Regions from separate parts of the Streptacidiphilus sp. PAMC 29251 genome, predicted to be linked through region 2. Evidence: riboswitches for the same ligand, from Rfam matches in the RefSeq annotation. Region 2 holds a riboswitch; each other region holds the start of a gene.

Region 1 (10,029 bases), 860 kb from region 2:
CCGGGGCGCAGCCTGCCGACAGGCCCAGGCCCTTGCCGGGCAGCCACTCCATCGTCCCGTGCTTGCCCAGGTGGACCACGGCGTCGGCGCCCCAGGACTGCTCCAGCCAGCGGTAGGCGGCCAGGTAGTGGTGCGAGGGCGGCAGGTCGGGGTCGTGGTAGATGGCGATCGGGTTCTCGCCGAAGCCGCGCGGCGGCTGGATCATCAGCATGACGTGGCCGAACTGCAGCGCCGCCAGCACGATGTCGCCGTTGTCGACATACAGGCTGCCGGGCGGCTCACCCCAGTGCTGCAGGATGCCGTCCCGCAACTCCGGCTCCAGCGTGGCGAACCACTGCTGGTAGTCGGCCAGCGGCACCCGCGCGGGCGCGGCCCGCAACTGCTCCTCGGTCAGCCACTCGACGTCATGGCCGCCCGCGGCGATGAGTCGATGAATCAGTTCATCGCCACCTGACGGATAGTCGGAGACCGCGTAGCCGGCCTCGCGCAGCGAGTCCAGCAGCCGCACCGCCGAGGCGGGCGTGTCCAGACCGACCGCGTTGCCGACCCTGGAGTGCTTGGTGGGGTAGGCGGTGAAGACGATGGCGATCTTCTTCTCGGCATTGGGCTTGTGCTTTCAGCGCCGCATGCCGCAGTGCGATTCCAGCCACCCGGCCGGCCCGCTCCGGGTCGGCGGCGTAGACCGGGATGCCGTCCGCGCCCAGCTCCTTGAAGGAGAAGGGCACGGTGATCAGCCGCCCGTCGAACTCCGGGATCGCCACCTGCATCGCCGCGTCCATCGGCGACAGCGCCGCGTCGGACGCCTCCCAGGCGGCCCTGGTCGAGGTCAGGCACAGCCCCTGCAGCACCGGGACGTCCAACTCGGCCAGCGCGCCGATGTCCCAGGCCTCCTCGGCCCCTCCGGCCGAGGCATCGGCCGCGACCGTCCCGCCGGAGGCCAGCACCGTGGCCACCACCGTGTCGCAGCGCCCCAACAGCGCGAACAACTCGGCGTCGGCCCCGCGCAGCGAGCCGCAGAAGACCGGCAGCGCATTGCCGCCGCGGGCCTCGATCGCCTCGCACAGCGTGTCGACAAAGGCGGTGTTCCCGGACAGTTCGTGCGCCCGGTAGAACAGCACCCCCACGGTCGGCCGTCCGGCCTCGAACGCCCGTGCCCCGCTGACTCCGTACTGCGGCATCGGCGTGGCGGCGGCGAAGCCCGCGCCGTTCATCAGCACCGTGTCGGAGAGGAAGTTGGCCAGCTCGGCCAGGTTCGCCGAACCGCCCTCCACCAGGTAGGTCAGCGCCTCGGCGACCACCCCGGCCGGGACCGAGGACATCCCCATCAGCTCCGCGTCCGGCACCGACTCACCGCCGAGCAGCACGGTCGGCACCCCGGAGGCGGCGATCTGCGCCAGCCCGTCCTCCCAGGCGCGCCGCCCGCCGAGCAGGCGCACGACCACCACGTCCGCGCCGTCGACAAGTCCGCGAAGCTCTTCGCCGACCTCGACCCGGGTCGGGTTGCCGATCCGGTAGTCCGCGCCCGAGGCGCGGGCCGCGAGCAGATCGGTGTCGGCGGTGGACAGCAGCAGCACCGTCGCCGCCTCGGACTGTGTTGCGTCGTCCATGGGGACGGGCCCTCCAGAAGTAGTGTCGGATGCAGAGATGTTCATGTCGTCGCTCATGGCGCACCCGGTGGTACGAACGGCAGCCCGGCCGGCACGCCGCCCTCGATCAGCCGCAGCAGCGCCGCGGTGTCCGCGTGTTCCTCGATCAGATCCCCCAGCCGGTCAAGACGTTCCTCCCGCGCGGCGGCGAAGCAGGTCTCGGCCGCGGGGACGAAGTCCCGCCCGGCCAGCCCGGCCACCTCGCGCAGGAAGGCCCGCCGAAAGCCGTCGTTCTCCAGCGCCCCGTGCCAGGTCGTCCCCCAGACCGCCCCCTCCCGGCACCCGTCAAGGAAGCTCTGCCCACCCTCCACGGTCGCCACGCCGTGGTGGATCTCATAGCCGGCCACGGTCTCCCCGTAGGCCGAACCCACCGGCCGCGCCAGCGTCTTGGCCAGCGCGAACTCCACCCGCACCGGCAGCAGCCCGAGCCCGGCCACCGTGCCCGCCCGCGACTCCACCTCGTCGGTGATGCTCCGGGCCAGCATCTGGTAGCCGCCGCAGACCCCCAGCACCGGGCGCCCCTCGGCGGCCCGCCGGGCCAGCGCCGCGTCCAGCCCGCGCTCCCGGAGCCAGGCCAGGTCGGCCACGGTGGCCCTGGTCCCCGGCAGGACGACCAGGTCGGCGTCCGCCAGCTCCTCCGGACGGGTCGCCCAGCGCACCAGCACACCGGGTTCCTGCGCCAGCGCGTCGATATCGGTGAAGTTGGACAGCCGCGGCAGCCGCACCACCGACACCCGCAGCACCTCGCCGCCGACCGCGGCCCCGCTCGGGGCCCGGTCCACCAGACCGGCCAGGTCCAGCGAATCCTCGGCGTCCAGCCACAGCCCCTGCAGCATCGGCAGCACCCCCAGCGACGGACGGTGCGTCAGCTGCTCCAGCATGTCCAGACCCGGCTTCAGCAGCCGGACGTCGCCACGGAACTTATTGACGATCCAGCCGGAGAGGTGGCGCTGGTCCTCGGCCGACAGCAGCGCCAGCGTCCCGTACATGGCGGCGAAGACGCCGCCGCGGTCGATGTCGCCGACCACCACCACCGGCAGTGAAGCCGCCACCGCCAGGCCCATGTTGGCGATGTCCCGGTCGCGCAGGTTGATCTCGGCGGGGGAGCCGGCCCCCTCGCAGACCACCACGTCATAGCGTTCGCGCAGGTCGGCCAGGCAGTCCAGGGCGATCCGCAGCAGCGCGGGCTTGCGCTCGCGATAGTCCAGCGCGCCGACCTCGGCCACCGCCTGCCCCAGCACCACCACCTGACTGCGGCCGTCCGCCCCCGGCTTGAGCAGCACCGGGTTCATCGCCGCCGCGGGCTCCACCCCGGCCGCCGCCGCCTGCATGGCCTGCGCCCGGCCGATCTCGGCGCCGTCGGTGGTGACGAAGGAGTTCAGCGACATGTTCTGCGCCTTGAACGGTGCGACGGCGACCCCCTGCCGGGCCAGCCAGCGGCAGATCCCGGCGGTGACCACGCTCTTTCCGGCGTCCGAGGTGGTCCCCGCGACCAGCAGCGACCCCCGCAGCGACCCCCGCAGTGCGCCCTTCATCGCCGTCCCCTTCGCAGTAGCAGGCTCAGCCCGGCCGTGGCGACGACCGCCGACAACCCGACCCGCCGCGACAGTACGCACGCCCGTTCGATGTCCCCCACTGCCACCGGACGCAACTCCGCCCCCAGCACCGCCCGGTGCTGCACCTGGGTGCCATAGCGAAGGGTTCCCCCCAGCCGCACCCCCAGCGCCCCCGCGAAGGCCGCCTCGGCCTGCCCCGCGTTGGGGCTCGGGTGGGCGGGAGCGTCCCGCCGCCACACCCGCCAGGCGTCGCCGCTCCGCCGCCCCCCGGCGGCGGCCGCGGCGACGGTCAGCAGCGCGGTCAGCCGCGCGCCGGGCCAGCCGGCCACGTCGTCCAGCCGGGCCGAGGCCCAGCCGAAGCGCAGATAACGCGGCGAGCGGTGGCCGACCATGGCGTCCAGGGTGTTCACCGCACGGAAGACCAGCAGCCCGGGCACGCCCGCGACCGCGCCCCAGACCAGGGCGTTCACCACCGCGTCCGCCGTGTTCTCGGCCACCGACTCGACCACCGCGCGGGCGACCTCCTGCTCGGTCAGCTCACGCGGATCACGCCCGCAGAGATACGGCAACCGCTCCCGGGCTGCCGCCAGGTCCCCGCCCTCCAGCGAGGCGCCGATGGTGCGGGCCTCGCGCACCAGCGAGGCGCCGCCGAGCACGGTCCAGGTCGCGGCGGCGGTGAGCAGCAGCCGCCCGGTGCCGGAGCGGGCGGCAGTACGGTCGGCCACGGTCGCGGCGGCGGCCACCGTCCCCACGCAGAGCGCGGTGAACAGTGCCCCGGCGTCCCGGCGGTCCCGCCAGAGCAGCCGCTCCGCGGCGCCCGCCGAACGTCCGAATCCAGCCACCGGATGCCCGCGCCGGGGATCGCCGAAGGCGGCGTCGGCGGCGTGGCCGAGAACCAGACCGAGTGCTGTGGCGCCTGCGCCCGCGCTTGCGCGCACGGCGGTCAGCGGGGTGGCTGCGCAGGGAAGGGGACGGCACCGGGAGGTGGTGGCGGCAGGGCAGCGCGCATGGCGTGGATGTCCTCACTCAGGGTCCGCGCCCTGGATCGACGAACCGGGGGCGAGAGTCTCCTGGCTCCCGGATCGACGCGTCCCCGGCGCTCTGATTCCTCAGAACGCCGGGGACGCTCCCCGGTGACAGTGGCGGGACCGCGCCGGACTAGGAGGGTGCTCCCTCCGTCACCGGACTTCCTCTCGATGCCTCCGAACAGCTTTGCGCTCGATCCCACCACGCCGCCGGACCGACCGTCAACACAGCTCAGGGCAGCCGGGCCGGACCTGCTCAGGCTGCGGAGTCGTTGCTCTGCGGCAGCGCGGGCGGGGAGGCGGCGGCAGGGAGCTGCAGCGGAGCGCGGACGACCCGCAGCAGTTCCACCGACTTCTCGTGTCGCACCACCCGGTCGGCCGGGCTGGTGGGCGGGCGCAGGACATGGTCCTCGAACCAGGACATGCCGAGCAGGACGGCGAGGCCGAGTGGAGCGGTGATCAGGCACAGAAGGACAGGCATGGGCACCCCAAGGTGTCGAGTGCTGCGGTCTTCCGAATACCGGCTTCCCCCCGGCTTCCAGCGTCCGCCAAAGCTGCCTGATCCGCATCTCGGAGCGTCCCGGGCCGACTCCGCAGAGTCAGTGCCGCCCCGCAGCACCCGCCTCAGTGCCGCCCGGAGATCACATCCGCGACCTTGGCGATCGGCGAGGCGCCGGCCCGCCCGCCCCGCTCCTGCCGGTCCGCCGCGTAGTAGGCGGCGTACATGCCGTGGACGCCGATCCAGCGCAGCGGCTCGGGCTCCCAGGCCCGGACCCGGTGCCCGACCCAGGGCAGCCCGGTCAGTTCGGTGTCACCGCCGCTGCCCAGCTCCCGCAGCACCAGGTCGCGCAGGGTCCGCGCGGCCAGGTTGGTGGTGGTGACGCCGCTGCCGACATAGCCGCCGGCCAGGCCGAGCCCGGTGGTCCGGTCCAGGTCCACGGTCGAACACCAGTCCCTGGGCACCCCGAGCACCCCGGACCAGGCGTGGTCGATCCGCACGTCACCAGCCAGGGACCCCGCCGCCGGGAAGAAGTCCATGACGATCTGCCGCAGCTGGTCGACGGTCTGCTGCGGCGTCGTCCCGTCGTTGTCGGTCCGCGACCCGAAGCGGTACGGGACGCCGCGCCCGCCCAGCGCGATCCGGTCGTCCGCGGTCCGCTGCGCGTACATGTAGGCATGCGCCATGTCGCCCAGGGTTTCCCGCCCGTCCCAGCCCACCGCCTCCCAGAACGCGGGCGGCAGCGGCTCGGTGACCACCATCGAGGAGTTCATCGGCAGCCAGGACCGCTTCTCGCCGCGCAGCGCCGCGGTGAAGCCCTCGGTGGCCCGCAGCACGAACCGGGCCGACACGGTGCCCCGCGCGGTCACCGCCTTGGCCGGCGCCCCCGAGCCGCCCGGCACGATCTCGGTGACCGTGGTGCCCTCGTGGACGGTGACCCCCATCGCCTCGACCACCCGGGCCAGCCCGCGGACCAGCTTGGCCGGCTGGATCCTGGCCCCGTGCGGGGTCCAGCTGCCGCCGAGGGTCCCCGCCACCGTGATCCGCTCGGCCGCCTCGGCCGGGCTCAGCAGCAGCTGGTCGGTCTCGCCGAAGGAGTGCTCGTTCTCGACGTAGGCCTTGAGCCGCTCCAGCTGGGCCGGGGTCCTGGCGACCTCCATCACTCCGCCCTTGACGATGTCCGCGTCGATGCCCTCGGCCGCGCAGACCGCGATCACCTCGTCCACCGAGCCGTTCATCGCCTGCTGCATCGCGATCGCGCCCGGCTTCCCGTAGCTGCGGGCGAAGGCCCCGCGCCCGGCGAAGCCGTTGTAGAGCCAGCCGCCGTTGCGGCCGGACGCGCCGTAGCCGCAGAAGCGCTGCTCCAGGACGGTGACCCGGAGCCCGGGGTCGGCCTGCTTCAGGTAGTACGCGGTCCACAGACCGGTGTAGCCGCCGCCGACGATGCAGACGTCGGCCTCGGCCGAGCCGTCCAGAGCGGGGCGTGGGGTGGGGAGTCCGATGGCCGAGTACCAGAACGAGACACTGCCGTTGGCGGTGGCGGTCGTGCCCACGGGGACCTGCTTCCGAGCCGGGAATGGTGCCCGGCACGCTACCCACGCCCCGGACCAGCGGCAATGCCCACTGTGTCAGGTGCGGCCGGCCGAGTCGTACACCCCGTCCGGATGGCCGCGCACCACTGGCGCACCGGCCCCGGCGGCATTGGGATGGGGTGGAGCGGGCAGTGGCCTGGTGTGGGAGCAACCGTGGGGAGCGACATGGGCTGGGGAAGAAGCGCGACCGCCGCCGCCGTGGGGGCCGGCGCCCTCGCCGTGGGGACCGGCGCGGCGGCCCTGGTCGCCGGACGGGTGGTCTCCGACTACTCGGTGCGCCCCGGCGGCGCCGCGCCCGCCGCGGCGGGCGGCCTGCGGGTGCACGCGGTCGCCGCGGACCGGGTCGAGCTGACCCGCTCCCGGGAGACCCAGAACCCCGGCCGCTACGGCCTGGAGTGGGCCGGCGGGCACGCCGTCGTCGGCGAGGTGCTCGGCACCACCGCGCAGACCGTCACCCGCCGCCTGGAAGCCGCCGCACCGGGGTCCACCGGGACCGCCGGCGACACCCGGCCGGCGGTCGGCACCAGCGTCCGGATCACCCCGCAACTGCTCACCGGAGACCCGCTCACCGCCCTCGGCCTGCCGTTCTCCGAGATCGACATCGCCGGGGAGCTCGGCCCGATGCCGGCCTGGTTCCTGCCCGGCGCCCGCAGCCTGTGCGTGATCGCGGTCCACGGCAGCCTGGACCGCCGCCAGGTGCTGCCGCTGCTGCCGCTGCTGGACCGGCTGAAGGTCCCGGTGCTGGCGGTGACCTACCGCAACGACGAGGGCGCCCCGCGCTCGCCGGACGGCCTCAGCCACCTCGGCGACAGCGAATGGCGCGACGTCGAGGCGGCGATCGGGTTCGCCGAGGAGGGCGGCGCCCGGCGGATCGTGCTGCTCGGCTGGTCCGTCGGCGCGACCATGGCGCTGCGGGCCGCCACCCGCTCCGCGCACCGGGCGGCCATCTCCGGTCTGGTGCTGGACTCCCCGGTGCTGGACTGGCGCGGGACGGTCCGCCGCAGGGCCACCCGGCGGGGCGTGCCGGCCCTGCTGGCCGAGCTGGGCGTGCGGGCGGCCCAGGGCCGCTCCGGGGTCGACCCGGCCGAGCCGGACCGGATCGCGCTCGGCGCGGACCTCCGCGCCCCGGTGCTGCTGCTCCACAGCGCCGAGGACACCGTCGCCCCGGTCGGCCCCGCGCGCCGGCTCGCCCGGAGCCGTGATGATCTCGTGACCTACGAGGAATTCGGCGACGCCGAGCACGAGGCGCTCTGGAACGCCGACCCGGGCCGCTACGAGGAAAGCCTGCGCAGGTTCCTCACCCCCCTCCTGTGACCCTCCCGTCACCATTCCGGGACCTCGGCGAGGCCGCCGCGCCTGAGGATGTGACAAGTGCCCTGCGGACGGGGAAGACTGCACGGCGTGACGTCCCGGAATTCGCGTGACCGTACTGGCCGATCCGAGATTTCTGGCCGACCCGACCCTGTCGGGGTCGGCCAACCTGGCCCTGATGGCCGACCGCAGGGTGCGCCCGCACGGGTCACCCGGCTGCCCTCGGCCGCACGCCCGCCGCAGCCGCGTACGGCTGCGCCGGGCACTCCGCAGCGCCCCGGCGCTCCGGCCCGCAGGACGCCCCCCGCGGGCTTCCCCGGGCCTGCCCAGCTCGCCCCGCTCGCCCGGCGGCTGCTCGCCGACGCGGTGCGGATCGCCCGCTGGGCCGGGGAGCTCCCCAATGTCGACCGCAGGGGCGACCTGCTGGAGGGCGACGCCGTCGACGCCGGGCACGCCCTGGCGATGACCCGTGACGCCACCGTCGCCTCCTGGGAACGGGCCAGGCTGACCGGCCTGGTAGAGCTGCGCGGCAGCGGCGCGGGCCCCGGCTGGCGGCTGCATGCCTGGGAGCACGAGGACGAGGCGGTGCTGCGCGGCTGGGCGGCCCTGTTCGACGCCTGGACGCTGCTGGTCCCGGTCCCCGACCGGGCGCTGACCTCGCTGGCCGGGCTCGCCGTCGACCACGCCCCGCAACTCCTGTCCTTCCTGCACCTGGTGGACGGCCCGGTGCCGCTCACCGAGCTGCTGGAACTGCTCCGCCGCGGCCTGGAGGAGCAGTGGCACGGCGGCGTGCACCCCGCGCTGGGCGCCCCCGTCCCGCACGCCGCCTGGGCGGTCTCCGCGGTGCGCGGCGACAGCGCCCTGTCGCTCACGCTCACCCCCGGCACGGTCGAGGTCGCCGAGGTGCTGGACTGGATGCTGGAGGGCTTCGCCGCCGTCGGCGCCCTGGTCCGCCGGGACGTGGGCCTGGAGCAGGAGGTCTGCGCCGAGCTCACCCCGCTCGGGCACTGGGCGGTCCGGGCCAAGCTGGAGGAGATCTGCACGGTCGCGCAGACCGCGGCAGGCCACATCGAGCAGTCCGCGCTGGAGCTGCTGACCGCCTGCGCCCAGTACTCCCCGGGCCCGGCCCGGGCCGAGTACCGGGCCTGGCTGGCCGCCCGTCAGGCCGAGAGCGCCGTGGCCGACCTGCTCGAGGTCGCCCGCGGCGAGGACGCCCTGCTCCGCGGCCTGGCCTTCGAGGCGCTGCGGGTCGCCGGGCACCCGGCCGAGCCCGCCGTCCGCGACTGCACCGAGGAGCAGATGCTGCGCCCCTACGCGCTGCTGTGGCTCGCCGAGCAGAACGACGAGGGGGTGCTGCCCTCGGACGTGCTGGACCGGGACGACGCCGCCTGGCTCTGGGTGGACACCGGCGCGGCCGTGCTCGAACACGGGGACACCGCGATGCTGGTCCGCCACGTCCAGGGCGCCGCGGACGGCGACCCCAACCGGCTGTTCGCGCTGGCCCGCCGGATCGGCCACCCCAGGGCGGGCCAGGTCCTCGCCGCCGTCGCCTCGGCGCACCCCGACCCCGGCGTCGCCCGCGCGGCCCGCCGCAGCGCCTTCAGCGTCCACGAGGGCGGCCGCTGAGGGGGCGGCGGGTACCGTGGGTGGCAGGGCTGAGGAGGACACGACATGGCGGCGGTTGAGCACCGGCGGATCGAGACCGCGGCCGATGTGGTGGCCGACGGGCGGATCCAGGGGTTCGGGGTGGTGCTGACCGCGGCCAGTCGGCTGGAACGGCTGCTGGGCGCGGTGATGGAGCGGGAGAGCGGGATCAGCCACCCGATGTTCGAGGTGCTGCTGCTGCTCGCGGCCAAGCCGGAGGGCGCGCCGATGGGCGACCTCTCCCGGCGGCTGGTGCTGACCAGCGGCGGCGCGACCCGGCTGATCGACCGCATGATCGAGGCGGGGCTGGTCCGGCGGGCCCGCTCGCAGGAGGACAAACGGGTCCAGGTGGTCACCCTCACCGAGGCCGGCGCGGCCAAGCTGGTCGAGGCCGCCCGCCGGCACGCGGAGGAGCTGGACCGGCATGTCTACGGGGTGCTGGCCCCGGACCGCGCCGCCGCCCTGTTCGAGAGCCTGGACCAGCTCAGCCTCCACGCCCGCGAGGCACTGCCCCGCTGGGCTAGCGGCCCCGGCAGGCTAGGGCTTGCCTGCCCGGGTCGGCGCCGACGGCAGGGACGCGGCGGCCTTCACCCGGCGCAGGACCGGCGCCGTCTCCACCTGCCGGACCGCGTCCAGCGCGGCGATCCTGGTGGTGAGGTAGGCGTACAGGGACGGGATGTCCGAGCAGATCACCACGGCGTGCAGATTGGTCGGCCCGGTGGTGGCGCAGACATAGGCCACCTCGGGATGATCCGC
Region 2 (10,029 bases):
GCAGACCTCTCCCGACCCGTCGGGGCAGGACTTCTGCACCAGTTTCAGCGGCTGGTCGGAGACAAAGGCGATCGCACCCTTGGGGGACTGCTCGACCGTGTTGACGTGGCGCCAGTGGGCCGGCAGGACCAGGCTCAGCCCCGCCAGGTCCGGGAAGCCGACGCGCGGCGGCGCGGTGGGGGGTGCGTCGGCTCCGGCAGTCGGCGACTGCGCGACCGGGATCTGCACGGTGTCGGTCGGCCGGGCCGGCCCGCTGTGCAGCGGCAGGCCGACGGCGAGGGCGGTGGCGACGGCGGCCAGGGCGGCGGTGAGCGCCCCGCCCGTCCGCCGCCGGCGGCGGCGCCGGATCCGCTCGCGGACCTGCTGCAGCCGCTGCTCGGGCGCGCCGAGCCGGGGGACGGCCCGTTCCAGCAGGATCCGGAGCTCGTTCTCCTGGTCAGTGCTCACGGCACTCACCGCCCGCCGTGAGTTCGGCGATCGGCAGCTGTGTGCGCAGCGCGCGCAGGGCCTTGAACGCCTGGCTCTTGACCGTGCCGGTGTTGCACCCCAGGGCCTCGGCGGTCTCCTCGACGCTCAGATCCTCGAAGTAGCGGAGCACGACCACCGCGCGCTGGCGCGGGGGCAGCCGCCGGACCGCCGCGGCGAGGGCCTGTTCCAGCTCGACGCCCGCGAAGGGGTCGGCCTGGACCGCCCGCTCGGGCAGCGTGGCGAAGGGCAGCTCGCCGCGCCAGCGCCGCTTCCACCAGCTGGCATGGGTGTTGACCAGGGCCTTGCGGACATAGGCTTCCGGGCTGTCGACGGCGATCCGCCGCCAGTGCGGCCAGACCCTGGCCAGCACCGTCTGCAGCAGGTCCTCGGCCTGGTGGGCGTCGCCGGTCAGCAGCCAGGCGATACGGAGCAGCCGAGGACCGCGGGCGGCGACGAAGGCCTCGAAGTCCGATTCCGTGTCGCCGTTCATCCCGCTGACCTTTGCATCGCATCCCTGTTCGGTTCGTCTCTCTCACGCCAGGTTCAACCTGGTGGGGGCCCAATCGGTTGCCCGGGGACCTGAGAAAGAGAGAGACGAACCCGGCAGGCCTAGAAGTCGTCGTCGAAGGAGACCGAGCCCTCCACCGCGACCTGGTAGGCGGAGACCCGGCGCTCGAAGAAGTTGGTCAGCTCCTGGACGCCCTGGAGCTCCATGAAGCCGAACGGGTTCTCCGAACCGTAGCGGACCGGCAGGCCGAGCCGGGTGAGCCGCTGGTCGGCGACGCACTGCAGGTACTCGCGCATGGACTCGGTGTTCATGCCGGGCAGGCCGTCGCCGCAGAGGTCCTGGCCGAACTGCAGCTCGGCCTCGACGGCCTCCTCCAGCATCGCGGTGACCTGCCGGCCGAGCTCCTCGTCCCAGAGGTCCGGCTCCTCGGCGCGGACCGTGTCCACGACCTGGAAGGCGAAGTCCATGTGCATGGACTCGTCCCGGAACACCCAGTTGGTGCCGGTGGCCAGGCCGTGCAGCAGGCCGCGCGAGCGGAACCAGTACACATAGGCGAAGGCGCCGTAGAAGAACAGGCCCTCGATGCAGGCCGCGAAGCAGATCAGATTGAGCAGGAAGCGGCGCCGGTCGGCCTTGGTCTGCAGGCTGTCCAGCTTCTCCACTTGGTCCATCCAGCGGAAGCAGAACTGGGCCTTCTCCCGGATGGAGGGGATGTTCTCCACCGCGGCGAAGGCCGCGTTGCGGTCCTCCGGGTCCGGGAGGTAGGTGTCCAGCAGGGTCAGGTAGAACTGGACGTGCACGGCCTCCTCGAACAGCTGGCGGGACAGGTAGAGCCGGGCCTCGGGCGAGTTGATGTGCTTGTAGAGGGTCAGCACCAGGTTGTTGGACACGATCGAGTCGCCGGTGGCGAAGAACGCCACCAGCCGGCCCAGCATGTGCTTCTCGTCCGCGCTGAGCTTGGCCAGGTCGGCGACGTCGGAGGCGAGGTCGACCTCCTCCACGGTCCAGGTGTTCTTGATCGCGTTGCGGTAGTGCTCGTAGAAGTCGGGGTAGCGCATCGGACGGAGCGTCAGCTCGAAGCCCGGGTCCAGGAGATTCTTTTCAGGAGTTTGGAGCTTCTCGGGGGTGGTGCTCATTACTGGCAGGCCTCGCAGGACTCGGGGTTCTCGAGCGAGCAGGCGATCACTGCTTCGTCCTCGACAACGGGGATGACGGGTGCTGCCGCCGCCGCCCGGGCGATCCGGGTGGCCGGGCGGGAGCGCAGGTAGTAGGTGGTCTTCAGGCCGACCTTCCAGGCGTACGCGTACATCGAGCTGAGCTTGCCGATGGTGGGCGAGGCCAGGAACAGGTTCAGCGACTGGCTCTGGTCCAGGTAGGGCATCCGGGCCGCGGCCAGGTCGATCAGCGCGCGCTGCGGCAGCTCCCAGGCGGTGCGGTAGAGCGAGGCCAGGTCGGACGGCAGGCCGGGGATCTCCAGGGCCGAGCCGTTGGCGGCGCGCAGCGACTCCCGGGTGGCCGGGTTCCACAGCCCGCGGGCCTTGAGGTCGGCCACCAGGTACGGGTTGACCTGCAGGAACTCCCCGCTCAGGGTCTCCCGCTTGAAGAGGTTGGAGACCTGCGGCTCGATGCACTCATAGACACCAGCGATGGAGGCGATGGTCGCCGTCGGCGCGATGGCGAGCAGCAGCGAGTTGCGCAGACCGGTCTCGGCGACCCGGGCGCGGAGGGCGTCCCAGCGGTCGGCCCAGACCGGGGTGGTCTTGAAGTGGTCGATGTGGAGCTGGCCGCGGGCGGCGCGGGTCTCCTCGTAGGCCTCGTGCCGGCCCAGCCGCTCGGCCAGGTCGCAGCTGGTCTCGTAGGCGGCGAGCATGATCCGCTCGGAGATCTGCGTGGACAGCGCCCTGGCCTCGGCGGAGTCGAAGTCGAGCCGGAGCTTGAAGAAGACGTCCTGCAGGCCCATCACGCCCAGGCCGACCGGACGCCAGCGGGCGTTGGACACCCCGGCCTCGGGGGTCGGGTAGAAGTTGATGTCCACCACCCGGTCCAGGAAGGTCACCGCGGTGCGGACGGTGGAGTCGATCCGCTCCCAGTCCATCTCGCCGGACGGCAGCACATGGGCGCCCAGGTTGACCGAGCCGAGGTTGCAGACCGCGGTCTCGCCGTCGTTGGTCACCTCCAGGATCTCGGTGCAGAGGTTGGAGGAGTGGACCGTGCGGCCCGGCAGCGCGGTCTGGTTGGCGGCGCGGTTGGAGGCGTCCTTGAAGGTCATCCAGCCGTTGCCGGTCTGCGCCAGGGTGCGCATCATCCGGGCGTAGAGGGCCCGGGCCGGGAGGGTGCGGATGGCCAGCCCGGCCGCCTCGGCCTTGGCGTAGGCGGCGTCGAACTCGGCGCCCCACAGGTCCACCAGCTCGGGGACGTCGCCCGGGGAGAACAGCGACCACTCGGTGTCGGCGTCCACCCGGCGCATGAACTCGTCCGGGACCCAGTGCGCCAGGTTCAGGTTGTGGGTGCGGCGGGCCTCCTCGCCGGTGCTGTCGCGCAGTTCCAGGAACTCCTCGACGTCCGCGTGCCAGGTCTCCAGGTAGACGCAGGCCGCGCCCTTGCGGCGGCCGCCCTGGTTCACCGCGGCGACCGAGGAGTCGAGGGTGCGCAGGAACGGCACGATGCCGTTGGACTGGCCGTTGGTGCCGCGGATCAGGCTGCCCCGGGAGCGGATCCGGCTGTAGGAGAGGCCGATGCCGCCGGCGTGCTTGCTGAGCCGGGCGATCTGGGCGTAGCGCTCGTAGATCGAGTCCAGCTCGTCCAGCGGGGAGTCCAGCAGGTAGCAGGAGGACATCTGCGGGTGCCGGGTGCCGGAGTTGAACAGGGTGGGGGAGGAGGGCAGGTACTCGAGACGGCTCATCAGCCGGTACAGCTCGGCCACCTCGGCGACGGACTCCGTACCGTCCCCGACCTGGAGGCCGCAGGCGACGCGGAGCAGGAAGTGCTGCGGGGTCTCGATCACCTGACGGGTGATCGGGTGGCGCAGCAGGTAGCGGGAGTAGACCGTGCGCAGGCCGAAGTACTCGAAGCGGTCGTCGGCGGTGAAGTCGACCACCGCGTCCAGCGCCTCGGCGTGGGCGGCCACGAAGGCGGCGGTGGTGTCGCCGATCAGGCCCTCGCGGTGGCCGACCGCGATGGAGGCGGCGAAGCAGGTGGCGCCCTGTCCCGATGCCTCCTCGCGGATCTCCTCGGCCAGCAGCCGGGCGGCCAGCCGGGAGTACTGCGGGTCCTCGGCGATCAGCGCGGCGGAGGCCTCGATGGCCAGGCCGCGCAGCTCGGAGTAGTCGGCGATGGAGCTGCGGCCGCGCAGGGCGGCGGCGGCGACCCGGCCGGGGTCCACCTCAGTGAGGTCGGGGGAGCGCTCGGTGAGGGTGCGCAGCAGCGCGGTGCCGGGGGAGTCGGGGACGACGGGGCTGTCCGGCGCCAACGGGCCCTCGCCCTGGTGCGCGACTGTCGTCGTCGCTGCTGCGGTCTCGGTGATCGTCACTGTGCGCTCCTCGTTGGCGGCCGGTCGGCTGCGGGCCGCTGCCGGAGGCATGAGGAAGCGTGACGTCGCTGCGCGGAGCGCAGCACGGAACGCGTCCCCGGCCCACCCGCGAGGCCCGGACGTGCGTCGCCCCCCGGGGCATGCCGGGGAGAGCTGTCCGCAGGTACTCGGACTCGCGGGCGCATACGAAGCAACCCGCTCACCGCTGCGGGGCAGTCCCGGAATCGCACCGGGTTCCCCTGCATGGACAGCGAGAACGAGCATACATGTAGGGGTGCTTCTGGAAAGCACCCCTACATGTAGTGTCGCGAGTGCGCGGAGTCACCCCTCCAGCGCTGCCGGAAGGCGGGACATCTGGCGGTGTGTCAGATTCGGGGGGTAGTCGCGGGGGCGTCAGGCTCCCCGGCGCGAGCGGGAGCGAGGCGGGACCGGATGACGGTGCTGGGAACGGCTGTGCGGCGGGGGATCGGGGCCGGGGCGGCGGCGGGGCTGCTGCTGGTGCTGGGCACGGCCGGGACGGCGGAGGCGGTCTCCGCCGCCGCGGCGCCACAGGTGAAGATCTGCGGGAAGAACGCCACCAACCTCCGGAAGCCGCCATTGGCGCTGAGGTTCGACAAGCTGCACAAGGTCTACTACGTCGGCGGGTCCTGGTCCCGGTTCGGGCTCAAGGCGGGGAACAGCACCGGGGCCCGCTGCGCGGCGGTCCGCCCGGTGCTGGTGTTCGGGGCCCGGAACAGGCCGCTGCGCCAGGGCGACGTCCGGCTGCAGTGGAAGGCGAAGGCGGGGAGGGGCGGCAAGGCCGGCTGGCACGGGTCGGCCATGGTCGCCGAGAACGGGGTGCTGATGGGGCTGGCCGGACCGGCCAAGGGGCTGACCCTGCCGGCCGGGGCGCGGACCACGGTGCCGCTGCGGATGCGGTTCGCCACCGGCGCGCCGACCGGGCAGTGGCTGACCCTGGCGATCGGCTACGAGCCGGTGCTGCTGGAGGGGCAGACCGTGCCGCTGCCGGTGGGGGTCTCCGACCCGCACCTGTTCCGGGTGGCCCACCGGCCCCGTCCGCAGCCCCGTCCGCACCCCCGCCCGAGCACCGGGCCGCAGCGGCCGCAGCTGGCGGAGACCGGGGCCCCGGCGGCCACCGTGGCGGCCGCCGGCACCGCGCTGCTCTCCCTGGTCGGCGGCGCGGGCCTGGTCCGGCTCTCGCGCCGCCGCAGCAGTGACTAGCCGCAACGGCTAGTCCAGGTGGGTGGTGGTGTTGTAGCAGTCCAGGGCGAGCTGCCCGGACGGGGTGCGGGACCAGCGGGTGATCGAGGCGTTGCCGACCGCGCCCGCGCGGTCCACGGCGAGGATCGCCGCCTCGTCCAGGTCGTCCAGGATGTGGCGGAGCATCAGCACCACCGCGTCGTGGGCCACCAGCAGCACCCGGCGGGACTCCTCGACCTCGTAGAGGTCGCGGAGCAGGCTGCGGCAGCGCAGGGCGACGTCCGCCAGCGACTCGCCGCCGGGCGGGCGCCAGCGCAGCTCGCCGAGCAGCCGGCGGCGGGCCGCCTCGGCCGGGTGGTACAGCTCGATCGCGGCCTTGGTGACCATCTCCAGGACGCCCAGCTCGCGGTCCCGCAGCCGCTCGTCGGTGCGGACCGAGGGCAGCGGCAGCCCGGCCCGGTCGATCTCGGCGACCACCAGCTCGGCGGTCTCCTGGGCCCGCAGGTAGGGGGAGACCCAGAGGCTCTGCGGCAGCGGCCCGTCGGTACGGGCGGCCAGCCTGCGGCCCAGCGCGGTGGCCTGGTCCCGGCCCAGGGTGGTCAGGCTGAGGTCCGCGTCGCGGCAGGTGATGCCCGTGTCCAGCGCGCCGGCCGCCTCGGCGGCGGCGAAGGCGGCGTTGGCGGTGCTCTGGCCGTGCCGGGTGACGGTCAGCGAGAGCGGGCGTGGGAGGGCGGTGTGCGGCGGCGGTGGGACGGGTGCGGGCTGGCTGCGCTGGTGATGGTCGGTGAGCTCCACGGGTTCCCCCTGCGGGTCGTCCGGCCCGGCGCGGAGGTGCGTACGGGCCGCCGCTTCCAGTGTGCGGGAGCGGCGGCCCGTCAGGGGGGCGCAAAGGTGGTGCGTCAGGGAGCGAGGGGCGCGAGCCCCCTACGGCGTGAGGGCCGGGAGGGGCGCGGTGGCGGTGAGGTAGTCGGTGGGGGTGGTCTCGTCGGGGAGGGCGGACACCTTGGCGGCGCGCAGGGCCAGGGTGAGCACGGCGGCGACGGCGAGGTTGAGGACGAAGGCGGTGACGCCGATGTAGCCGATCTGGCCGATGCCGGGGATGTTGGCGGCGCTGCCGCCGAAGTGGGAGCCGGGTTTGCCGGGTGCGGCGATGCCGTAGGCCTCGTAGGTGCCGTAGGCCATCCCGGCGGCCCAGCCGGCCAGCAGGGCCCAGTGGTGGAACCAGCGCGAGAACAGCCCGCTGACGATGGCCGGGAAGGTCTGCAGGATCCAGATCCCGCCGAGCAGCTGCAGATTGATCGAGAACTGCTTGTCGATGCCCAGCACGAAGCCCAGCGCGCCCAGCTTCACCAGCAGCGACACGATCTTGGCGACCCTGGTCTCCTGCGCCGGGGTCGCGGCCGGGCGGAAGAACTCCCGGTAGATGTTCCGGGTGAACAGGTTGGCCGCCGCGATGGACATGATCGCGGCCGGCACCAGCGCGCCGATCCCGATCGCCGCGAAGGCCACCCCGGCGAACCAGGACGGGAACATCTGCTGGAACAGCTGCGGCACGGCGAGCTGGGCGTTGTAGCCCTTGACGCCCTTGCCGACGCCGGCCGCCAGCGCCATGAAGCCCAGCAGCGAGAGCAGCCCGAGCATCAGCGAGTAGGCCGGCAGGATCGCCAGGTTGCGGCGGATCGTGTTGCGGTCCTTGGCGGCCAGCACCCCGGTCGCCGAGTGCGGGTACATGAACAGCGCCATCGCCGAGCCCAGCGCCAGCGTCGCGTACGACCACTGCGCCTTGGGGCCTGGGATCAGCGAGCCCTTGGGCTTGCCGGTGGCCGGGCTGGTCTGCGCCAGCGAGGCGGCGGCGTCGTGGAAGACATGGCCGTAGCCGCCGAGCCGGATCGGGATGTAGATCACCGCCACGATCACCACGATGTAGACCAGGGTGTCCTTGACGAAGGCGATCAGTGCCGGGGCCCGCAGCCCGGAGGAGTAGGTGTACGCGGCCAGTACCGCGAAGGCGATCAGCAGCGGCAGGTCCTTGGCCCAGCCGCTGGAGCCGCCCACCCCCATGGTGTCCAGCACCGCCTGGATCCCGACCAGTTGCAGCGCGATGTACGGCATGGTGGCGAGGATGCCGGTCAGCGCCACGGCCAAGGCCAGGTAGCGGGAGCCGTAGCGGCCCCGGGCGAAGTCGGCCAGGGTGACATAGCCGCGGGCCCGGGCCACCGACCAGAGCCGGGGCAGGAACAGGAACACCAGCGGCCAGGCGACGATCGTGTACGGGACGGCGTAGAAGCCGGCCGCGCCCACGCCGTAGATCAGCGCGGGGACGGCGATGAAGGTGTACGCCGTGTAGAGGTCGCCGCCGAGCAGGAACCAGCTGACGATGGTGCCGAAGCCGCGTCCGCCGAGGCCCCACTCGTCCAGGTGCAGGGCGTTGTCGGGGCGGCGCCAGCGGGCGGCGAAGAAGCCGATGCCGGTGACGGCCAGGAAGAAGAGCAGGAAGACGGTGAAGCTGACGGCGTTCACACCGGCTCACCGCCCTGGGCGGCATGCGCGGCGCGCTGCTTCTCCTCGCGCCGGATCAGCAGGTAGGCGCCCCCGGTGAAGACCGCGGAGACCACCACCCAGGCCAGCTGGTACCAGTAGAAGAAGGGGATGCCGAGGAAGGCCGGGTCGAGCCGGGAGTAGGAGCCGACCCAGAGCAGGGCCACGAAGGGCGCCGCCAGCAGGAGCGCGCAGGCGATCCTGGTGGGCGTGACCAGGGGCGGGCGGGCCGGCGCGGAGGGGGCGGGGGGCGGTGCTGTTTCGGCCATGGATGCGGCTCCGGGGGCTGGCGGACGACGGACCCCTGGAATCTAAGCCGTTGTCGGGCTCACGTCACGTGTGGATACAGGAATCACCGGGATCGTGGAGTGAGCCTACGGCGCACGGGAGCGCGGAACGTACCCGAACAACTGTGCCCCGACCGCGGATCGCGATCGGGGCACCGGTCCAGCTGCAGAGGACGGTTGACGGCCGGTCAGTCCGGACGGCGCAGCCGCGCGGTGAACTTGTACCGGTCGCCGCGGTAGACCGAGCGGACCCACTCCACCGGCTCGCCCGCGGCGTCGAAGGAGTGCCGGGAGAGCAGCAGCATCGGCAGCCCGACGTCGGTGCCCAGCTGTCCGGCCTCCAGCGGGGTGGCCAGCGAGGTCTCGATGGTCTCCTCGGCCTCGGCCACGTGCACGCCGTAGACCTCGCTCAGCGCGGAGTAGAGCGAGTTGTACTTCACCAGGTTGCGGCGCAGCGCCGGGAAGCGCTTGGCCGAGAGGTGGGCCGCCTCGATCGCCATCGGGTCGCCGTTGGCGAGCCGGAGCCGCTCCACCCGGAGCACCCGGCCGCCGGGGCGGATGTCGAGCAGCGCGGCCAGCCGGTCGTCGGCGGTGATGTAGCCGACCTCCAGCAGCCGCGAGGTGGGCTCCAGGCCCTGCGCCCGCATGTCCTCGGTGTACGAGGTGAGCTGCAGCGCCTGGGACACCTTGGGCTTGGCGACAAAGGTGCCCTTGCCCTGGATCCGCTCGAGCCGGCCCTCGACGACCAGCTCCTGCAGCGCCTGGCGGACCGTCGTGCGGGAGGTCTCGAACTCCAGGGCGAGGGTGCGCTCGGGCGGTACCGGGGTGCCGGGCGCCTGGGTCTGCGTGATCTGCAGCAGGTGTCGCTTGAGCCGGTAGTACTTGGGGACGCGTGCGGTGACGGTACCCTCCCCGGCCGATTCCACGTCGGGACCCCCTTCGGTCGTCATCGCCGTTCCCACTCCCTGTTCCTGTTCCTCGGCTCTCACCGGCATCTCAGTACTCCTGCGGCACTCATGGTGGCATGCCGAGCGATTGCGGACAGGCCGTCAGGCGACCCTGATGGCTCCCGAGGTCGCTCCGGCGAGTGCCTCGGCGGCGGCGACGCCGCACACCCTGGCCCCGCCGTAGGTCGTCAGGACGGTGACGCCGCGGCCTGCGAAGGTCTCCTCCAGGCCGTGCGCCGCGCCGATCTCGACCACCACCGCGTCAGGGCGTGCGGTCGTCAACTCCAGTGCGGCGCGCTTCATCCAGGAGTAGCGGTGCAGGTCGCGCACCACGATGACGAGCGGACGTCCGACGGCCGCGCCGAGCAGCGGGACGGTGTCCACCCGGCCCTCGGAGTCGTCCACGGAGGTGTTCAGCAGTCCGGCGCTCTGCAGCGTCGAGGACGGTGCGTCCACCCTGGTGACGGTGGTGCCGGGGATCAGGTCGGCGAGCGGTCCCGACAGGCCCCAGGCGGTCTCGCCGCCGACCGCGAAATTGGCGGCCGGGGAGAA
Region 3 (10,029 bases), 840 kb from region 2:
GAACCACGCAGGTCACGCGGGCCGTGCAGGTCGTGCCGGCCGTCAGTGGACATGCGAGTGCGGGCCGTGACTGTGAGCTGGATCGTCAGGGTGGTGATGGGGGCGCTGTTCCGCGCCGACGCGGTCCTCGAATCCAGGCATGGCGACACGATAGACGCAGGTGTCGCAGTTCATCCGCACATCTCCGGCGAGAGCCTCCCGGTAGCGGGTCAGCACCAGCTCGGCGAGCTCGTCGGTGGCGCCCATCACGGCGGCCTGGCGCAGGTCCAGATCCTGGTGCCCGGCGGCCCAGTCGGCGGCCTGCCGCTCGACCCGCTCCGGCAGGATCCCGGTGAACAGGAAGTAGGGCAGCACCACGATCCGCTTCGCGCCCAGCAGCCGGCAGCGCTCCAGCCCGGACGGGACGTCGGGCGCGGCCAGCGAGACGAACGCGGTCTCCACGCCGGCCAGCCCGCGGCCCTCCCAGAGCAGCCGGGCGACCTTGACCACCTCGGCGTTGGCGTCCGGGTCGGTGGAGCCCCGGCCGACCAGCAGCACCGTGGTCTCCGCCCGCAGCTCGCGCGGCAGCACCTCGTCGAGACGGCGCTCCAGCACGGTCAGCAGCGAGGGGTGCGGGCCGAGCGGGCGCCCGTAGGCGAAGGAGGTGCCGGCGTGCCGCTCGCGCTCGCGGACCAGCGCGGCCGGGATGTCGCCCTTGGCGTGCCCGGCCGAGACCAGCACCAGCGGGACGGCGGCGAACCGGCGGGAGCCCGCCGCGACCAGTCCGGCCACGGCGTCGGCCAGCGGCGGCGGCGACAGCTCGATGAAGCCGCCGCCGACCGGGGTGTCCGGCAACCGGTCCTGCAGGCCGGCGACAAAGGAGCGGAAGGCCTCCGCACCGGCCTCGTCGCGGGTGCCGTGGCCGACGATGAGCAGGGCTGGGGGCTTCACAGGTGGGGCTCCTCGTACAGGTCGGGGTAGAGCAGGGCGTTGACGGCGGCGGCGGCGACTGCCGAACCGCCCTTCTCGGAGACATTGCTGACGGCGGGCAGCCCCGAGGCGCGCAGCGCGGCCTTGGACTCGGCCGCGCCGACGAATCCCACCGGCAGGCCGATCACCAGCGCCGGACGGGCGTCCAGCAGCAGCAGTTCCTCCAGTGCGGTCGGGGCGCAGCCGATCACCCAGACCGCCCCGGGGCCGACCTCGGCCAGCGCCATCCGCACGGCGGCGGCGGAGCGGGTGAGCCCGGTGGCCGGATCGCCCTTGGCCTCGCGGACCCGGCACAGCGCCCGCCGTGCGGTGATCCCGGCGGCGACCATCTCCACGTCCGCGACCAGCGGCGCTCCGGCTGCCAGCGCCTCGGCGGCGGTGCGCAGCACGGCCTCGTCGGCGATCACCAGATCGTCGAGGTAGGAGAGGTCGGCGCTGGAGTGGATCACCCGCTCGGCCACCGCCCGGGTCAGCGGCGGCAGGTGAGCGGTGTCCAGCCGGGAGCGCAGCCGGCGGTAGGACTCGCGCTCGATCGGGTGCACCTGACGGGCGCTCATGCCTGCCACCGGTAACCGCGCGGGGTGACCATGCGTCCGGCGACTTCGCGGCTGGCGGTGTTGCCGACCACCACCACGGTCGTCATGTCGACCGTGGTGACGTCCAGTTCGGCCAGCGAGGTGACGGTGTGCCACTCGTCCGGACGGGAGATCGCGTGCGCGACGCCGACCGGGGTGGACGGCTCGCGGTGCTCGGCCAGCAGGCTGAGCGCCTTGGGCAGCTGCCAGTCGCGGCCCCGGCTGCGCGGGTTGTAGAAGGTGACCACCAGATCGGCCTCGGCGGCGGCCCGGACCCGGCGCTCGATCACCTCCCAGGGGGTGTGCAGGTCGGACAGGCTGATCGACACATGGTCGTGGCCCAGCGGCGCGCCCAGCAGCGAGGAGGCCGCCAGTGCGGCGGTGACGCCGGGGACGCCGACCACGTCGATGTCGGGGCCCGCCTCGGCCAGCGCCGGGGAGGCCATCGCGTAGACGCCGGCGTCGCCACTGCCGATCAGCGCCACCGCGTGCCCCTGCTCGGCGAGTTGGACCGCGCTACGGGCCCTGGCCTCCTCCGCGCCGAGGCCGGTCTCCTCGATCCTGGTGCCAGGCCGCAGCAGATCGCGGATCTGGTCAACGTACTGGTCCAGGCCGACGATGATCGAGGCCCGGCGCAGTTCCTCGCTGGCCCGCGGGGTGAGCAGATCGCGCGCCCCCGGGCCCAGGCCGACCACGGCCAGCCGCCCGCGCGGCGCCCTGCGGACGATCGCCACGGTGGCCATCGCGGCCCGGCCCTCCGGCGCCGACTTGCGCTTGGGGACCAGGAGTTCGCCGCCGCCCGCCAGCGCCGCCGCCTCGGCCACGCTCGCGGTGCCGACGGCGGCCATGGGCGCTGGGGAGGGGTTGGGCACGGTGATCGCGGCCAACTGCTCGGCCGGGTAGGCGACCAGCTCGACACCCAGCGCGAGGGCGGCTGCCAGCAGCCCGGGCTCCTCGGCCTTGGCATCCACCGTGGCCAGGTAGTTGACGGAGTGTCGGCTGAGCCCGGCGTCGGCCAGCGCTGCCTCGATCAGGCCGATGACTTCCTCGGCCGACGCACCCCGGCTCGCACCGACGCCGACCACCAGGTTGCGCGGACGCAGGGTCACCGTGGGGGAGGCCTGCTCGCCCTGGACGCGGTCGCTGATGACGACCGCGGGTGCGTCCGCCGGTGCGTCCGCGCTGAGGTTCCGCGGCAGCGCGGGCAGCGGGTAGGTCGCGTCCGCGACCAGTCGGACCGGCTCGCCGTCCAGCAGGGCCCGGCTGACGGCGGCGACCTCGCCCTCCGTGTGCCAGCCCAGGGTGTCCAGGCCCGGCACGCCGGTGGCGTCCGTCGCGGTGGTCACCACCGGGACGGCCCCCAGCGCCGCGCCGACCGCCGCGGCCAGCGCGTTGGCGCCGCCGCCGTGGCCGCCGAGCAGCCCGACCGCGAAGCGGCGTCCCTCGTCCACGCAGACCACGCCGGGGTCGTTGCGCTTGTCCGCCAGCAGCGGGGCCACCAGGCGCACGGTCGCACCCGTGGCGAGGAAGCAGACCAACTGCCCGCACTCCTCCCAGGCGCGATCGATCGAGGCCGCGACCGACCCCTCCTCGTAGAGGACGCAGCCCCCGAGGGCTTCGGCGAGGTCGACGGCGGCCCGGCGGCCGGCGGCGGTGGCGGCGATCAGGCCGATCACGTGAGTGCTCCTGACGTTGGGTCAACTCCGGTGCCCAGATTGATTCTGGTGCCCCAGAGCACAAAAACGGGGTTGATGGCGGCCAGTCGGGAGATCTCGCCCGGCAGCGGGGCCAGCCGGGACACCTGGAGCTGCACGCCCTCGGCGCTGAAGCCGGCCGCGAGCAGCGCCGCCCGCACGCCGGGCACCCGGTCCAGGGCGACCAGGGTCACCACCACCGTCCGCCGGGCCCGCTCGGCGCAGGCGGTGACGATGGCGGGCAGATCGGCTCCGCCGCCGACGAAGACGGCGTCAGGGTCCGGCAGACCGTCCAGCGCCTGCGGGGCGCTGCCGTGGACCACGGCCACGTCCACCCCGTGCGCGGCGGCGTTGGCGCGGACCCGGTCGGCGCCGTCCTCGGCCCGCTCCACGGCGACCACGGCGGCGCCCAGCCGGGCGCACTCCACGGCCACCGAGCCGCTGCCGGCGCCGATGTCCCAGACCAGTTCGCCCGGTCGGGGCCCGAGCCTGGCCAGGGCCAGGGCGCGGATCTCGGCCTTGGTGACCAGCGAGTCGCGGTGGTCGAAGGCGTCCTCGGGCAGGCCCCAGCCGCTCTCGGCGGGCCGGGCGGGTCCGGCCAGCGACCGCATCGGGCCGAGGGCTGCGCCCGGGCCCAGGCAGAGCACCACCTGCACTCCCGGCCAGTCCCGGGCGGCGGCCTGAGCCGGGGTCACCTGCTGCACCGACTCACCGGCGCCGCCCAGGTCGGTGGCGACCACCAGTCGCCGCTCCACCCCCGGCATCGCCAGCAGCGCCGCGCCGATCTCGGCCGGACCCGCGCCGGGCGCGGTCAGCACGGCGACCTTGCGCTGCGCCCGGCAGACATTGAACGCGGTCCGCGGGTCGCGGCCGTGGGCGCTGACGACCACGGCGTCGTCCCAGGGCAGCCCGAGCCTGGCGAAGGCCTCGGCGATGCTGCTCACCCCCGGCCGCACGTCCAGGGCGTCGGGGCCGAAGCGCTCGGCGAGGGCCCGGACGATGCCGAAGAACCCGGGGTCGCCGGAGGCCAGCACCAGCACCCGGCCGGTCGCCGCGGCCACCCGGTCCAGCGCGGGGGCCAGCGGTCCCAGCACCACCGCGCGCTCGTCCTTCACCCCCGCGGTATCCAGATGCCGCTGCGCGCCCAGCACCAGCGCGGCCCCGTCGACCAGCGCGCGATGGTCCGGAGCCAGTGCCGCACCCAGCACAATGATCCGTGCGCCGGACGTCACTGCGCCGGACGTCACTGCGGCGTGCCGCGCAGGGCGCGCCGCGCGGCCGGGTCCGCGCGGCGGAAGCCGTGGAAGTGGCCGGGGTGGTAGAGGTGCGAGCGGGTGCCGGTCGCGGCGAGCGCCGGGCCGACCAGGAACAGGGTGTGCTTCCACAGCCGGTGCTCCTTGACGGTGGCCTCCAGCGTCTCCAGCGTCCCTTCCAGCACCAGCTCGTCCGGCCAGGTGGCCTGGTAGGCGATGATCACCGGGGTTTCCGGCGGATAGCCGCCCGCCGTCAGCTCCTCGACCAACTGCTTGCTCCTGGCGGCGGAGAGGAAGATCGCCATGGTGGTGCCGTGCCGGGCGAAGTCCCGCACCTCCTCGCCGGGCGGCATCGGCGTCTTGCCGCCGCCGAGCCGGGTCAGGATGACGCTCTGGGCCACCTCGGGAATGGTCAGCTCCCGCTGCGCGATGGCGGCGACGGCGGCGAACGAGGAGACCCCGGGGACGATCTCGGTGTCCAGGCCCAGCTCCCGGCAGCGGTCCAACTGCTCCTGCACCGCGCCCCAGAGCGAGGGGTCGCCGGAGTGGATCCTGGCGACCTTCCGGCCCTCCGCGGCGGCCCGGACGTAGACCGCGAGCACGTCCTCCATCGGGATCAGCGAGGAGTCCAGGATCTCGGCGTCCGCGCGGGCGTGCTCCAGCACCTCGGCCTGGACCAGGCTGGCGGCCCAGATCACCGTGTCGGCCTCGGCGATCGCCCGGGCCGCACGGAACGTCAGCAGGTCGGCGGCGCCGGGCCCGGCGCCCACGAAGGTCACTTTGCCGACAGGTCGATCGCTCACAGCTTGCCTCCACGGCGGGTACGGGTCGCGGGTGCGATCAGGGTCGAGAGGTAGGGGAGCGGGCCGTCCAGCGGATGCCCGGCCGGGCGGATCCGCTCGTCCGGCAGGCCCAGCGCGGAGCCCCAGACCGCGCTGCCGTCCCGGCCGGTCTCCCGCAGCGCCTCGGTGACCTGCGCCGCCAGCCGTCCGAACTTGTAGGCGACGACCGTGCCGGGCCCGGCCAGGGCGTCCCGCAGCACGTCGGAGCCCGCGGTGACCGGGACCAGGGTGAGCGGCTCGGTGCCCTCGGCCAGCACGGTGCCGCTGCGCGCGGCCAGGTCCTGCATGGCGGTGATGCCGGGGACGGTCTCCACCACCAGCCCCGGCAGCAGCGGGACCAGGGTCTGCGCGAGGTAGGTGAAGGTGGAGTAGACATTGGGGTCGCCGATGGTCGCGAAGGCGACGCTGCCGTGCTCCCGCAGCAGCTCGGCGACGCGGGCGCCGGCGGCGTCCCAGGCGGCCTCGCGCCTGGCCGTGTCCTGGCGCTCGTTGAGGGCGAAGACGATCCGCTCGACCTTGGCGCCGGGCTCGGTGTGCTGCAGCACGGTGGCCTCGGCCCGCCCGGTCTCCCCGGTGTCCAGCACCGGGACGACGATCACCGCGGCCTCGCGCAGGATCCGCACCGCCTTGACGGTGACCAGCTCGGGGTCACCCGGGCCCATGCCCACCCCGACCAGACGCAACGCGTCCATGGGCGGCGTCATCGGACGGCGCGCAGGCAGAAGGGCACAACGGCGCGGCAGCGCATGGGGGCAGTCCTCACTCGGGGTCCGCGCCCCGTGTCGTGGTGACGGCGGCCAGAGTTCCTGGCTCGCGGACGACCGCGCCCGATGCGGTGGGCGCGCCGCCCGGTGACAGTGGCGGGACCGCGCCGGATTCGCACCGGACTTCCTCATCATTGCCGCCGTATCAGGCCTCGAAATCCCACCATGCCCGCTGGTGGCCAGTCAACCGGGAGCGGGCCCGGCGGCCTGTGGGATGACCCACGTCACTCCGGTCCCCGCGGAACTGTTCTTGCTGATCACCGGCGCGGAGCGGGACAGTCCCGATACGATCGGAACGGTGAGTACCGGCGATGCGTGTGAGGTGGGCATGACCTTAGGCGTCCAGGGCAGGCGGGCCGGCGATCTCCCGGCCGAGGTCACCAGCTTTGTCGGACGCGGGGTCGAACTGGCATCCGTGGAAAGGCTGCTGGTACAGGCGCGGATGGTCACCCTGACCGGCCCCGGCGGCGTCGGCAAGACCCGGATAGCGCTGCGCACCGCGGCCCGGCTGCGCGAGCGGCACCAGGACCGTTACCACGACGGGGTGTTCCTGGTCGAGCTCTCCGGCCTCAAGGACGCCGAGCTGCTGCCCCGGGCGGTGTGTGTGGCGCTCGGCCTCATCGACCAGACGGTCCGGCCGCCGCTGGACTTCCTCACCGACTACCTGGCCGACCGCTCGATCCTGCTGCTGCTGGACACCTGCGAGCACCTGGTCGACGCCTGCGCCATGCTCGCCGACCTGCTGCTCCGGGACGCGCCCGGAGTGAGCATCCTCAGCACCAGCCGTCAGCCGCTGGACGTCCCGGGCGAGCACACCCTGGTGATCCCACCGCTGCCGGTCGAGCCGGAGGAGGCCGACGGCGGGGGAGCGGTGGCCCTGTTCGCCCAGCGCGCGGCGGCCGTCCTGCCCGGATTCCGGCTCACCGGGGACAACCGCGACGATGTGCTGGCGCTCTGCCGCCGACTGGACGGGATCCCGCTGGCGATCGAGCTGGCGACGGTGCGGCTGCGGGCGATCCCGCTGGAGCAGCTGGCGGCGCGGCTGGAGGACCGCTTCCGGCTGCTGACCGGCGGTCGGCGCGCGCTGCTGCCCCGGCACCAGACGCTAAGGACCACCATCGGCTGGAGCCATGAGCTGTGCACGCCCGAGGAGCGGCTGCTCTGGGCCCGGCTCTCGGTCTTCGCCGGGAGCTTCGACCTCGCCGCGGTGGAGCAGGTCTGCGCGGGCGGGGAGCTGCGCTCCGAGGCGGTGGTGGAGCACCTGATCGGACTTGTCGACAAGTCGGTGGTGCTACGAGTCGACGAATCGTCCGGCGGCACCCGTTACCGCCTGCTGGACACCATCCGCGAGTACGGCGGCGAGTGGCTGGCGAAGGCCGGCGAGGAGTGCGCGGTCCGGGCCCGGCACCTGGACCACTACCGCAGGGCGGTCCGGGACTTCCGGGCGGACTTTCTGACTGATGATCAACTGCCCTTTTTCCGTGGGCTGCTGATGGAGATCGAGAACCTCCGTGCGGCCGTGGACTTCTGCATCGCCAACAGCGCCGAGGCCCCCGACAGCGCCCTGGCCCTCACCACCGAGCTGTGGGAGTTCTGGGTCTGCTCCGGGCTGCTCGCCGAGGGCCGGCTCTGGCTGGACCGCGCCCTCGCCGTCCAGCCCGAGCCCACGGCGGCCCGCTCGCTGGCGCTCAGCTGGGGTGCCAATCTCTCCCTCTTCCGGGGCGACCACGACACCGCCCTGGCCGGCCTCAACGAGGCACTGGCGATCGCCGAGGCGCTGGACGACAACCGGCTGCGCACCCACGCCCACCACTTCCTGGCGCAGTCGGCCGGCTGGCGCGGCGACCATGACGCGGTCCAGTACCACTCCCAGCAGATCGCCGCCCACATCGAGTTCGGCACGGATCCCACCGCCGAGGCGCTGATGATGATGCACCTCGGCCTCAGCCGGCTGCTCGCCGGGAAGTGGAGCGCGGCCACCGCCGCCTACGACCAGCAGTTGGCCGCCCTGGCCGACGCCCCGGCCGAGTGCTGGATGCGGGGCTATCTGCTGGTGGGGCGGGCCCTTAGTCTCTACAACGAGGGCGAGAGCACCGACTGCGCCGTGAGCGCGAGGGAAGCCCTGGCCGCCAAGGCCGAGTTGGGGGAGCCCACCGGCATCGCCTACGCCCTGGAGGTGCTCGGCTGGCTCGCGGTGCGGTCCGGGCGGCACGGCAGGGGCGCCTGGCTGCTGGGTGCGGCCCAGACCTGCTGGAAGCGCTCGGGCCTGCCGCTCAGCGGCGTCCGGGAGATGCGCGGGGTGCACCAGGTGGTCGAGCAGAGCGCGCGGGACGCCGTGGGCGACGAGGAGTTCGAGGCAGGGGTCCGGCTGGGCGCCGGAGTCGACCTGGAGCTGGTGATCGAGTCGGCCCTCACCGACGCCGACCTGCTGCTGCCCGCGCCCCGTCAGGAACAGCCCCCGACCGGTGCGGACATGCTCACCCGCCGCGAGCGGGAGGTCGCCCACCTGGTCGCGAAGGGGCTGTCGAACCGCGAGGTCGCCGAGCTGCTGGTGATCTCCAAGCGTACCGCCGACGCCCATGTCGAGCACATCCTGGCCAAGCTCGGCGCCTCCTCGCGCGCCGAGATCACCGCGGTGGTCGCCCGCTCCCAGCGCAACGCCTGAGTCGTCATTTCGACAGCACAGCGGGCACGTTGTAGGTACGTACCTTCGCAGAACTAGGTATACCCGAATCGTTCCGTTACCGATGCCGGGCCCCCTGTCGCAGGGCGAGTCTGAGATCACGCCAGGCCGCACCGACGCCGTACAGCAGGGAGTCCGCAAGGGTTTCTGGTCACGGTAACGGGGGGCGGCCCAAGCGTCCGCCGCGGCATCCGCAGTTTCAGCAGGGGCTCCCCCGGTTCCACTGGAAGCATGAGGGTGCCGCGGCCGGCCCCATCGACTCCGACCAGCGCCAGGACGCCGCCCATGAGCATCGAAGCAGTCGTCCCCTCCGAAGCCTGCCCCACCGATGACGCCCTGCTCGGCCGAGGGCGTGAACTCGCCGCGCTGAGCCGTGCCCTGTTCGGGCAGCGGCTGGTCGCGCTGACCGGCCCGGCCGGGGTCGGCAAGTCCCGGCTCGCCGCCGCGGCCGCCGCCGTCGCCCCGGCGCTGCGCCCGTGCCGGGTGAGCACCGTCGACCTCAGCGGTCTGCTCGCCCCCGAACTCTTCGCCAGCACTCTCGGCTATGTCCTGGACGTGCACGTCAGGGACGGCGGATCCGAGCTCGGCTCGCTCGCCCAGCACCTGGCCACCGAGCCCACCCTGCTGGTCCTGGACGGCTGCGAACGGCTCCAGGGCCGGGGCGCCGCGATCATCGAGTACCTCATCGACACCTGCCCCGAGCTGGTGGTGCTCGCGGTCGGCCGCACCACCACCGGCTCCCGCTACGAGCGGATCCAGCGCCTGGAGCCGCTCGCCGAGGGCCCGGCCACCGCCCTGCTCTGCACCCGGGCCCGCCAGTTCGGCGCCCCGGCCTTCGCCCGCAGCGGGTTGGAGCACCTGGACGCGCTGCCGCTGTGCCACCTGCTGGACCGCAACCCGCTGGCCATCGAACTCGCCGCCGGACGTCTCACCGAGCTGAGCCCGCGTCAGCTGATGTCCGAGGTGTCCCGCCCGGCCGGGCTGCTGGCGCTGGGCCCGGTGCCGCTTCCCCCGGACCGGGCCGCCAGCAGCGGCCGCTATCTGCCGCACCGCACCCTGCGCGCGGCCGCCGAGTGGAGCCACGATCTGTGCACGGACGCCGAACGGCTGCTCTGGGCCCGGCTCTCCTCGGTCCCGGTCGGCTTCGACCTGGCCGAGGCGCAGCAGGCCTGCGCCGACCCCGACCTCGCCGCGTACGCGCTGGAGCAGGCCTGGGTCGGCCTGATCCGCAGCTCGGTGCTGGTGCCCT

What was found. Region 2 has a riboswitch for cobalamin ahead of ACXKR8_RS32275 (ribonucleoside-diphosphate reductase subunit alpha). Riboswitches for the same ligand answer to the same signal wherever they lie in the genome.
Region 1: linked by a shared signal. The riboswitch ahead of ACXKR8_RS35990 (cobalamin biosynthesis protein) and the one ahead of ACXKR8_RS32275 (ribonucleoside-diphosphate reductase subunit alpha) in region 2 are both predicted to bind cobalamin.
Region 3: linked by a shared signal. The riboswitch ahead of cobI (precorrin-2 C(20)-methyltransferase) and the one ahead of ACXKR8_RS32275 (ribonucleoside-diphosphate reductase subunit alpha) in region 2 are both predicted to bind cobalamin.

What each region holds. Positions count from the first base shown of each region.
Region 1 is NZ_CM135725.2:7,604,334-7,614,362, forward strand. It holds partial or broken gene cobN (cobaltochelatase subunit CobN) at 1-1,607, opposite strand, end outside; gene ACXKR8_RS35985 (cobyric acid synthase) at 1,661-3,181, opposite strand; gene ACXKR8_RS35990 (cobalamin biosynthesis protein) at 3,178-4,140, opposite strand; cobalamin riboswitch at 4,266-4,395, opposite strand; gene ACXKR8_RS35995 (hypothetical protein) at 4,484-4,708, opposite strand; gene ACXKR8_RS36000 (NAD(P)/FAD-dependent oxidoreductase) at 4,852-6,279, opposite strand; gene ACXKR8_RS36005 (alpha/beta hydrolase family protein) at 6,484-7,632, shown strand; gene ACXKR8_RS36010 (hypothetical protein) at 7,720-9,255, shown strand; partial or broken gene ACXKR8_RS36015 (MarR family winged helix-turn-helix transcriptional regulator) at 9,424-9,606, shown strand; gene ACXKR8_RS36020 (Lrp/AsnC family transcriptional regulator) at 9,811-10,029, opposite strand, start outside.
Region 2 is NZ_CM135725.2:6,746,182-6,756,210, forward strand. It holds gene ACXKR8_RS32260 (hypothetical protein) at 1-447, opposite strand, end outside; gene ACXKR8_RS32265 (SigE family RNA polymerase sigma factor) at 437-958, opposite strand; gene ACXKR8_RS32270 (ribonucleotide-diphosphate reductase subunit beta) at 1,078-2,112, opposite strand; gene ACXKR8_RS32275 (ribonucleoside-diphosphate reductase subunit alpha) at 2,112-4,556, opposite strand; cobalamin riboswitch at 4,647-4,773, opposite strand; gene ACXKR8_RS32280 (hypothetical protein) at 4,938-5,726, shown strand; gene ACXKR8_RS32285 (histidine phosphatase family protein) at 5,736-6,500, opposite strand; gene mctP (monocarboxylate uptake permease MctP) at 6,630-8,225, opposite strand; gene ACXKR8_RS32295 (DUF3311 domain-containing protein) at 8,222-8,512, opposite strand; gene ACXKR8_RS32300 (GntR family transcriptional regulator) at 8,719-9,480, opposite strand; gene ACXKR8_RS32305 (glycoside hydrolase family 3 protein) at 9,580-10,029, opposite strand, start outside.
Region 3 is NZ_CM135725.2:7,588,181-7,598,209, forward strand. It holds gene cobC (Rv2231c family pyridoxal phosphate-dependent protein CobC) at 1-53, opposite strand, end outside; gene ACXKR8_RS35925 (sirohydrochlorin chelatase) at 43-930, opposite strand; gene ACXKR8_RS35930 (precorrin-8X methylmutase) at 927-1,526, opposite strand; gene cobJ (precorrin-3B C(17)-methyltransferase) at 1,523-3,220, opposite strand; gene cbiE (precorrin-6y C5,15-methyltransferase (decarboxylating) subunit CbiE) at 3,217-4,470, opposite strand; gene cobM (precorrin-4 C(11)-methyltransferase) at 4,482-5,294, opposite strand; gene cobI (precorrin-2 C(20)-methyltransferase) at 5,291-6,025, opposite strand; cobalamin riboswitch at 6,112-6,254, opposite strand; gene ACXKR8_RS35955 (ATP-binding protein) at 6,426-8,762, shown strand; gene ACXKR8_RS35960 (hypothetical protein) at 9,066-10,029, shown strand, end outside.